DNA from 2 places in the Pseudomonas sp. JL23 genome. Region 1 is predicted to be linked to the other one. Evidence: predicted binding sites of a transcription regulator. Region 1 holds the regulator's gene; the other holds the start of a gene.
The links. The regulator sigma-54, encoded in region 1, starts transcription at its own class of promoters, with help from an activator protein. The targets are predictions, from matches to a motif close to ANTGGCATNNANNTTGCTNT.

Region 1 (4,991 bases):
CTTTAGCCGGGAAGACTGCATTACGGACAATGCACATGTATCGGATGTACGAGCCCCTTCCCGGCTAAAGCCGGTCCCACAGGGGCTGAGGCGTCGGCGGTTTACTCGCCTTCATCAAAGTAGTTATTGATCAACTCGACCAACCCATCCAGTGCCGCCTGTTCGTCATCGCCTTCGGTGTGCAGGTGGATGTCGGTGCCTTTGCCTGCTGCCAGCATCATGACTGCCATGATGCTCTTGCCGTCGACCATGCTTTCCGGGGTACGGCCGACCCTGATCTGACAGGGGAACTTGCCCGCCACGCCGACGAATTTAGCCGCTGCGCGTGCGTGCAGGCCGAGCTTGTTGATGATGGTGATTTGACGAGCGGGCATCGCAGTGAAAGTCCTTTCAGCTGAGGTCGCGGTGGCGGACCTGAACGTTCTTGAGGGATTGTTGCAGCACTCGGCCCAGGCGTTCCGTCAGATAGACCGAGCGGTGATGCCCACCGGTACAGCCAATCGCAATGGTGACGTAGGATCGATTGCTGGCGGCAAAGCGCGGCAGCCACTTGTTGAGGTAGGCAAAGATGTCCTGAAACATCTCTTCGACATCAGGTTGGGCCGCGAGGTAGTCGGCAACGGGTTGATCAAGCCCCGACTGCTCGCGCAGTTCGGGTTTCCAGTAAGGGTTGGGCAGGCAGCGTACGTCGAACACCACATCGGCTTCCACGGGCATGCCGCGCTTGAAGCCAAAGGATTCGATCAGGAACGCAGTGCCAGGCTCCGGTTTGTCCAGCAGCCGCAGTTTCAGGGTGTCGCGCAGCTGGTAGAGATTCAGGTGGGTCGTGTCGATGGACAGGTCGGCCAGATCGATGATCGGGCTCAACAATTTGCTCTCGTCACGTATCGCTTCAGCCAGGGAGCGATTGGCATTGCTCAGTGGGTGGCGACGACGGGTTTCCGAGAAGCGCTTGAACAGGGTGGCTTCGTCCGCATCAAGATAGATAACGTCGCAGCGGATATTGCGCGAGCGAACTTCTTCGAGCATTTGCGGGAAGCGGGTCAGGTGGCTGGGCAGGTTGCGCGCATCGATGGACACGGCGAGCATCGGCTCGGCCAGCTCGGTATTAATCAAGGCGCGTTCAGCCAGCTCCGGCAGCAGGCCGGCGGGGAGGTTGTCGACGCAATAGAAGCCGCTATCCTCCAGAACATCGAGGGCCGTGCTCTTGCCTGAGCCGGAGCGGCCGCTGACGATGATCATGCGCATGATCAGTTACCTTTGCCCTGCACTTTTTTGACCACTTCATAGAGGTCATCACTGCTTTTGGCGCTACGCAGTTCTTTGCGGGTTTCTGCGTTATCCAGCATGCCGGCGATCTGGCGCAACAACTCGAGGTGGGCGTCGGTGGCCGCTTCGGGGACCAGCAGGACGAACAGCAGATCGACAGGTGCGCCGTCGATGGCGTCGAAGTCGATGGGCTTTTCCAGGTGAAATACCGCGCTGACCGGGTCAATGCAGCCCTTCATCCGGCAATGGGGGATGGCGATGCCGTTGCCAAAACCGGTCGAACCCAGTTTTTCGCGGGCAACAAGGCTCTCAAACACCGTGCGATTATCCAGGGCAGCAATGTCATGGGTAATCAGTTCGGCGATTTTTTCGAGTACGCTTTTTTTACTGCCACCCGGCACGTTCACGAATGAACGGCCGGGGGTCAGGATATTTTCAAGTCGGATCATGTAGGTGGGGTATCAGCGCGCCGCTGCACCTTGCAGGCTGCGTTGCTGTTTTTCCTTATGCTTGAGCAATTGTCTGTCGAGCTTGTCGGTCAGGAGGTCGATCGCTGCGTACATGTCGGCATGTTCCGCGTTGGCGACCACCTCTCCGCCGGGGATGTGCAGGGTGGCTTCGATTTTCTGTTTCAACTTCTCGACCTCCATGATCACCTGCACATTGGTGATTTTGTCGAAGTGGCGCTCCAGTCGTCCGAGTTTCTCGGTGATGTAGTCGCGTAGGGCGTCGGTCACATCCAGTTGATGTCCACTGATGTTGACTTGCATACCGCTTTCTCCTTATTGCCAGTGCATAGAGAGGCAGGCTTATGCCTGCCACTGGAACGCTGCCAGCTTGCCATCGTCACATCAGGCGCTTGCGCTCACTGGACGGTGCTATCCCAAGTGATTCGCGGTATTTGGCTACTGTGCGACGGGCTACTTGAATGCCTTGTGCCTCCAGTAAACCAGCGATCTTGCTGTCACTCAACGGCTTTTTCTGATTTTCCGCAGCAACCAGTTTTTTGATGATCGCGCGGATGGCCGTGGACGAGCATTCTCCGCCTTCGGAGGTACTTACGTGGCTTGAGAAGAAATACTTCAGTTCGTAGATGCCGCGGGGGGTATGCATGAATTTCTGCGTGGTGACGCGGGAAATGGTCGATTCATGCATGCCGACCGCTTCGGCGATATCGTGCAGGACCAGAGGCTTCATCGCCTCGTCGCCGTACTCGAGGAAGCCGCGCTGATGCTCGACGATCTGGGTGGCGACCTTCATCAGGGTTTCGTTGCGGCTCTGCAGGCTCTTGATGAACCAGCGGGCTTCCTGCAACTGATTGCGCATGAAGGTGTTGTCGGCACTGGTATCGGCGCGACGGACGAAACCGGCGTACTGCGGATTGACGCGCAGGCGCGGCACCGACTCCTGATTGAGTTCGACCAGCCAGCGCTCGTTGTCCTTGCGCACGATCACGTCGGGGACCACGTATTCAGCTTCGCTGGACTCGATCTGTGAGCCCGGGCGCGGATTGAGGCTCTGTACCAGCTCGATGACCTGGCGCAGTTCTTCTTCCTTGAGCTTCATGCGGCGCATCAGTTGGGTGTAGTCGCGGCTGCCCAGCAGGTCGATGTAGTCGGTGACCAGGCGCTGAGCCTCGGCCAGCCAGCGGGTCTTGGCGGGCAGCTGGCGCAGTTGCAGCAGCAGGCATTCGCTGAGGTTACGCGCGCCGATGCCGGCTGGCTCGAATTGCTGGATACGGTGCAGAACCGCTTCTATTTCATCCAGTTCGATGTCCAGCTCGGGATCGAAGGCGTCGAGGATTTCTTCGAGCGTCTCGTCCAGGTAGCCCTGGTTGTTGATGCAGTCGATGAGAGTGACGGCGATCAGGCGATCGGTGTCGGACATTGGCGCCAGGTTCAGTTGCCAAAGCAGGTGGCTTTGCAGGCTTTCCCCGGCCGAGGTACGGGTGGTGAAGTCCCATTCGTCGTCGTCATTGCTGGGCAGGCTGCTGGCGCTGGTCTGGTAGACGTCTTCCCAAGCGGTATCCACCGGCAATTCGTTGGGGATGCGTTCGCCCCATTCACCGTCTTCCAGGTTGTCCACGGTTGGCGCGGATTCCTGCTGGTAGGTTGGCTCCTGGATCTCGGTGCTGGTTTTCGCTTCGACGTTGTCGGCCAGTGGGTCGGCGTTGTCGAAGTCGTCGCCTTCTTCCTGGCGTTCCAGCATGGGATTGGACTCCAGCGCTTCCTGGATTTCCTGTTGAAGGTCCAGAGTCGACAACTGAAGTAAGCGGATGGCCTGTTGCAGCTGCGGCGTCATCGTCAGCTGCTGGCCCATTCTCAAGACTAGCGATGGTTTCATGGCAGGGGCTAAACACCTTATTCGCCGGCGCACACGCGCCATCCACTACAGGGCGCCGGGGCGCCAACATAAGCAAATTATATGCCTGAAACCGAAGTGTTTGCCTAGAGTGTGATGCAATTAAAATTGCATCATCCCCGGCCCTCAGGCATTGCCCGTTGCAGGGCAGTGAAGCATCGCAGCCATCAGAGGCGAAATTCGTGTCCGAGGTAGACTTCTTTCACCAACTGGTTGGCCAGAATGGTTGCCGAGTCGCCTTCGGCGATCAGTTGCCCGTCGTTGACGATGTAGGCGGTTTCACAGATGTCCAGAGTTTCACGGACGTTGTGGTCGGTGATCAGGACGCCGATGCCCTTGGCCTTGAGGTGATAAATGATTTGCTTGATGTCGCCGACCGAAATCGGGTCTACACCGGCGAAGGGTTCGTCGAGCAGGATGAACTTCGGTGAGGTTGCCAGCGCGCGGGCAATCTCGACCCGGCGACGTTCGCCACCGGACAGGCTCATGCCCAGGTTGTCGCGGATGTGGCTGATGTGGAATTCCTGCAACAGGCTTTCCAGCTCTTTGCGGCGGGCAGCGGTATCCAGTTCCTTGCGGGTTTCAAGGATCGCCATGATGTTGTCTGCAACCGACAGCTTGCGAAAGATCGAGGCTTCCTGAGGCAGATAGCCGATACCGGCGCGGGCACGGCCGTGCATGGGCTGGTGGCTGACATCCAGATCGTCGATCAGTACGCGACCCTGGTCCGCCTGGACCAGGCCTACGATCATATAGAAGCAGGTCGTCTTGCCTGCGCCGTTAGGGCCGAGCAAGCCGACGATCTGACCGCTGTCGATGGACAGGCTCACATCGCGCACCACTTGGCGGGCCTTATAGCTTTTAGCCAAATGCTGGGCTTTCAGCGTTGCCATTTACTGGGCCTTCTGCGGAGTGTTCGGTGGAGTGGTTTTGTTCTTCGGCTGGATAACCATGTCGATGCGCGGACGTGGCGCGGTGACCTTGGCGCCATTGGCACGACCGGCGTTGACCACTTGCTTGACGGTGTCGTAGACGATTTTCTCGCCTTCGGAAGTGTTGCCATCGTTGATCACCTTGGCCTTGTCGATCAGCACGATGCGGTTCTGCGCGGCAAAGTACTGGATCGTTACGCCATAGGCCTGGACGATGGGTTTATCCACTTGGGGCTTCTGCTCGTAGTAGGCCAGGTTACCGACCGAAGTGAAGACGTCGACGTCACCCTGGGCGTTACGTGTGATGGTCACGGTGTTGCCGGTGATCTTCATGGTGCCCTGAGTGATGATGACGTTGCCCTTGTAGGTGGCAACGCCCTGCTTGTCATCGAGCTGAGCATCGTCAGACTGGATGTGGATTGGCTGATC
Region 2 (4,991 bases), 910 kb from region 1:
GTTCGCGGGGCAGATCCTCCACCGGCTTGCCACTGTCCCATTTGCTCAGGGCCACTGGGTCGGCAATGGTCAGGCGCTCGCCGATTACGCCGAGCAGGGCATCCAGCTCAGCCGGGCTCTTTTGTGTGGCGCAGCCCGTCATGGACAGACAGGCAAGGGTCGAAAGGGAAACAGCGAGAAAAAGCGAACGCATGGTGGTGCTCCATCCTGTGCCGAAATGCAGAACACAAGGGTGCCAAAGAAAATCGGAAAAAGCCCATACCTATTTACCACACCCATAAAAAAGGCCTCCCGAAGGAGGCCTCTTGTTCAAGCAGCTTGCGCTGACTCGACCGGATTAGCAGCTGTAGTACAGCTCGTATTCCAGTGGGTGTACGAAAGTACGTACCTTGATTTCTTCTTCGCTTTTGAGAGCGATGTAAGCGTCGATGAAATCATCGCTGAAAACGCCGCCTTTGGTCAGGAACGCACGACCTTTGTCCAGCTCTTCCAGGGCTTCTTTCAGGCTGCCGCAAACTTGTGGGATCTCTGCTGCTTCTTCTGGCGGCAGGTCGTACAGGTTTTTGTCAGCTGCATCGCCAGGGTGGATCTTGTTCTGGATGCCGTCCAGGCCAGCCATCAACAGAGCAGCGAAAGCCAGGTACGGGTTGGCTGCTGGATCCGGGAAGCGTGCTTCGATACGACGGCCACGTGGGCTGGAGACGTAAGGAATACGGATCGAAGCGGAGCGGTTACGCGCCGAGTAGGCCAGCATGACCGGAGCTTCGAAGCCTGGAACCAGACGCTTGTAGGAATTGGTCGCAGGGTTGGTGAAGCCGTTCAGCGCCTTACCGTGTTTGATGATACCGCCGATGAAGTACAGGGCGGTGTCGGACAGACCGGCATAGCCTTCGCCAGCGAAGGTGTTCTTGCCATCTTTGGCGATGGACATGTGAACGTGCATACCCGAACCGTTATCGCCGTACAGAGGCTTAGGCATGAAGGTAGCGGTACGGCCGTAGGCGTCTGCAACGTTGTGAACAACGTATTTCAGGGTCTGAACTTCGTCAGCCTTTTTAACCAGGGTGTTGAAGCGCACGCCGATTTCGTTCTGACCAGCAGTCGCCACTTCGTGGTGGTGAACTTCTACGACCTGGCCCATTTCTTCCAGAGCGTTGCACATTGCGGTGCGGATTTCGTGGTCGTGGTCGAACGGTGGAACCGGGAAGTAGCCGCCTTTGATACCTGGACGGTGGCCCTTGTTACCGCCTTCGATGTCAGCGTCGGACATCCAGGAACCTTGTTCGGAGTAGATCTTGAACATGGAACCGGAGATGTCGGATTTGAATTTCACTTCGTCGAAGATGAAGAATTCTGGCTCTGGACCGGCGAATACCGTGTCACCGATACCAGTGGACTTCAGGTATTCCTCGGCGCGGTGAGCGATGGCGCGTGGGTCGCGATCGTAACCTTGCATGGTCGAAGGTTCGATGATGTCGCAAACCAGGATCAGGGTCGGCTCTTCGGTGAACGGGTCCAGTACGGCAGTTTCGTCGTCTGGCAGCAGGATCATGTCGGAAGCTTCGATGCCTTTCCAGCCGGAGATGGAGGAGCCGTCGAACATCTTGCCGACTTCGAAGAAGTCGTCTTCCAGCGCATCGCGAGCCGGCATGGTCACGTGGTGCTGAGTGCCTTTGGTGTCCGTGAAGCGCAGATCAATCCACTTAACGTCATGATCTTTGATGAGTTGAACCGACTTCGACATGCTGTCCTCCGGGGTGAATGAGGGCTGGGTAGTAGTGAGCCCTTTAATTTGGGTGATGCCGGGCGCGATAGTCGGCCAAGGCAACCTGCCTCACAAGGGAGCAAATTGCATGCCAGTGCCCCGAGATGGGTTTTTTACCTGAAACACTGGCGATTTAGCCGTCAAATCAGTTTTTTCTGAAAATACACGCACCAAAATGGACCTAAATATTGCACGACAGATCCATTTTGGTGCGTCGATGATTGGTCGCACGATAACTGGTTAAACCTTGAGCAATTTCCGCTATAATCCCGCCCCCTCTTTTTCGGCTGGCACCTCGCGCGCTGTTTCCATGAAACTAATCGTTAAAGTTTTCCCAGAAATCACTATCAAAAGCCCGCCGGTGCGCAAGAAGTTCATCCGCCAGCTGGCCAAGAACATCCGTACGGTCCTGCGTGAAGTAGACCCGGACGTGGTGGTGGGTGGCGTTTGGGACAACCTCGAAGTCGAGACCCAGCTCACCGAGCCGAAGAAGCTCGAGGAAATAAACGAGTGCCTGCGCTGCATGCCGGGCATCGCCAATTTCCTCCAGGTGGCCGAATACCCGCTGGGCGACATGGACGATGTGGTTGCCAAGTGCAAGCTGCACTACGGTGATCTGCTGCCGGGCAAGATGTTTTCGGTGCGCTGCAAGCGCGCGGGCAAGCATCCGTTCAGTTCGATGGACGTGGAAAAGTACGTCGGCAGCCAGTTGCGCCGTCAGTGCGGGGCCGCCGGAATCGAGCTGCGCAAGCCGCAAATCGAAGTGCGCATGGAAATTCGCGACCAACGGTTGTTCGTCGTTCACAGCCAGCACGATGGCATGGGCGGCTACCCGCTTGGCGCCCTTGAACAGACGCTGGTGCTGATGTCCGGCGGTTTCGACTCCACGGTTGCGGCCTACCAGGTCATGCGCCGTGGGCTTATGGCGCACTTCTGCTTCTTCAACCTCGGTGGTCGCGCCCATGAACTGGGCGTGATGGAAGTGGCCCATTTCATCTGGAAGAAGTTCGGCAGCTCCCAGCGCGTGCTGTTCGTCAGCGTACCGTTCGAGGAAGTTCTTGGAGAAATTCTCGAAAAAGTCGACAACAGTCATATGGGCGTGGTTTTGAAGCGTATGATGTTGCGCGCAGCCTCGTCTGTTGCCGATCGCCTGGAAATCGACGTGCTGGTTACCGGCGAAGCGATTTCCCAGGTGTCCAGCCAGACGCTGCCCAATCTGTCGCTGATCGACTCGGCGACCGACAAACTGGTGCTGCGGCCTCTGGTCACCAGTCACAAACAGGACATCATCGATCAGGCGATCGAGATCGGCACTGCCGACTTCGCCCGACACATGCCTGAGTATTGCGGGGTGATTTCGGTCAACCCCAAGACCAACGCCAAGCGCAACCGCGTTGAGTACGAAGAAAAACAATTCGACATGGCGATTCTCGAGCGTGCGCTCGAACGCGCCAGACTGGTCACGATCGATCGCGTCATCGACGATCTGAGCAAGGATGTCGAAATAGAAGAAGTCAGCCAGGCACTGGCCGGGCAGGTCATTCTCGACATCCGTCATCCGGATGCCCAGGAAGACCAGCCGCTGCAACTGCCCGGCATTGAGATACAGACACTGCCGTTCTACGCACTGAACAGCCGTTTCAAGGAACTGGATGAAACTCGCCAGTACCTGTTGTATTGCGACAAAGGCGTCATGAGCCGCCTGCATGCTCACCATTTGCTCAGTGAGGGGCATGCCAATGTGCGCGTTTATCGACCGAGCTAAGTGCCCGGGGCTGTTTGCCTGTGGCTTGCGTCACCGGCCCCCCGACGCTTGTCGTCAAGCCGTAACGGCCTTGGCCGACTCTACCTGTTAATCGCTGCCTGCCTTGCTGACAGCTGACCGAATCCTCTGATCGAGATACACAAGTGATCGAAAATCTACGCAACATCGCCATCATTGCTCACGTTGACCATGGTAAAACCACCCTCGTCGACAAGCTGCTGCGCCAGTCCGGTACCCTTGAGCGTAACGAGCTCAACGACGAGCGCGTGATGGACTCCAACGACCAGGAAAAAGAGCGCGGTATTACCATTCTCGCGAAGAACACCGCGATCAACTGGAATGGCTACCACATCAACATCGTCGACACCCCGGGCCACGCCGACTTCGGTGGTGAAGTAGAGCGCGTAATGTCGATGGTCGACTCCGTTCTGCTGCTGGTTGACGCTCAAGACGGCCCTATGCCGCAAACCCGTTTCGTGACCAAGAAGGCTTTCGAAGCCGGCCTGCGTCCAATCGTGGTCATCAACAAGGTTGACCGTCCAGGCGCGCGTCCGGATTGGGTTCTGGACCAGATCTTCGACCTGTTCGACAACCTGGGTGCTACCGAAGAGCAACTGGACTTCCAAGTCGTCTACGCCTCGGCGATCAACGGCATCGCCGGTCTGGATCACACCGACATGGCCGAAGACATGACCCCGCTGTACCAGGCGGTCGTGGATCACGTTCCTGCGCCGAAAGTTGACCGTGACGGTCCTTTCCAGATGCAAATCTCGGCACTGGACTACAACAGCTTCCTGGGCGTCATCGGTGTTGGCCGTATCGCTCGCGGTCGCGTCAAGCCGAACACCCCGGTTGTGGCGATCAGCGCTGACGGCAAGCGTCGCAACGGTCGTATCCTCAAGCTGATGGGTCACCACGGTCTGCACCGTGTAGACGTCGAAGAAGCAGCTGCCGGCGACATCGTCTGCATCAGCGGCTTCGAAGAGCTGTTCATCTCCGACACTCTGTGCGACCCGCTGAACGTCGAGGCGATGAAGCCTCTGACCGTTGACGAGCCAACCGTTTCCATGACCTTCCAGGTCAACGACTCGCCATTCTGCGGTAAAGAAGGCAAGTTCGTGACGTCCCGTAACATCAAGGACCGTCTGGACAAAGAGCTGCTGTACAACGTTGCACTGCGCGTTGAAGAAGGCGACTCGGCTGACAAGTTCAAGGTTTCCGGCCGTGGTGAGCTGCACCTCTCGGTTCTGATCGAAACCATGCGTCGCGAAGGCTTCGAACTGGCCCTGGGCCGTCCTGAAGTGATCATTCGTGAAGTCGACGGCGTCAAGCAAGAACCGTACGAAAACGTCACCATCGACATCCCTGAAGAAGCGCAGGGCAAGGTCATGGAAGAAATGGGTCTGCGTAAAGGCGACCTGAGCAACATGGTGCCGGATGGCAAGGGCCGTGTTCGTCTGG

Region 2: glnA (glutamate--ammonia ligase) is a predicted target of sigma-54. The motif match lies at 1,842-1,861, and genes of this name have one in related genera.

Annotation. Positions count from the first base shown of each region.
Region 1 is NZ_CM167795.1:1,007,396-1,012,386, forward strand. It holds gene AC1Z24_RS04850 (HPr family phosphocarrier protein) at 102-374, opposite strand; gene rapZ (RNase adapter RapZ) at 391-1,248, opposite strand; gene ptsN (PTS IIA-like nitrogen regulatory protein PtsN) at 1,251-1,718, opposite strand; gene hpf (ribosome hibernation-promoting factor, HPF/YfiA family) at 1,731-2,039, opposite strand; gene AC1Z24_RS04870 (RNA polymerase factor sigma-54) at 2,116-3,612, opposite strand; gene lptB (LPS export ABC transporter ATP-binding protein) at 3,798-4,523, opposite strand; gene lptA (lipopolysaccharide transport periplasmic protein LptA) at 4,524-4,991, opposite strand, start outside.
Region 2 is NZ_CM167795.1:93,333-98,323, reverse strand. It holds gene AC1Z24_RS00460 (chorismate mutase) at 1-193, opposite strand, end outside; gene glnA (glutamate--ammonia ligase) at 338-1,744, opposite strand; gene thiI (tRNA uracil 4-sulfurtransferase ThiI) at 2,076-3,530, shown strand; gene typA (translational GTPase TypA) at 3,674-4,991, shown strand, end outside.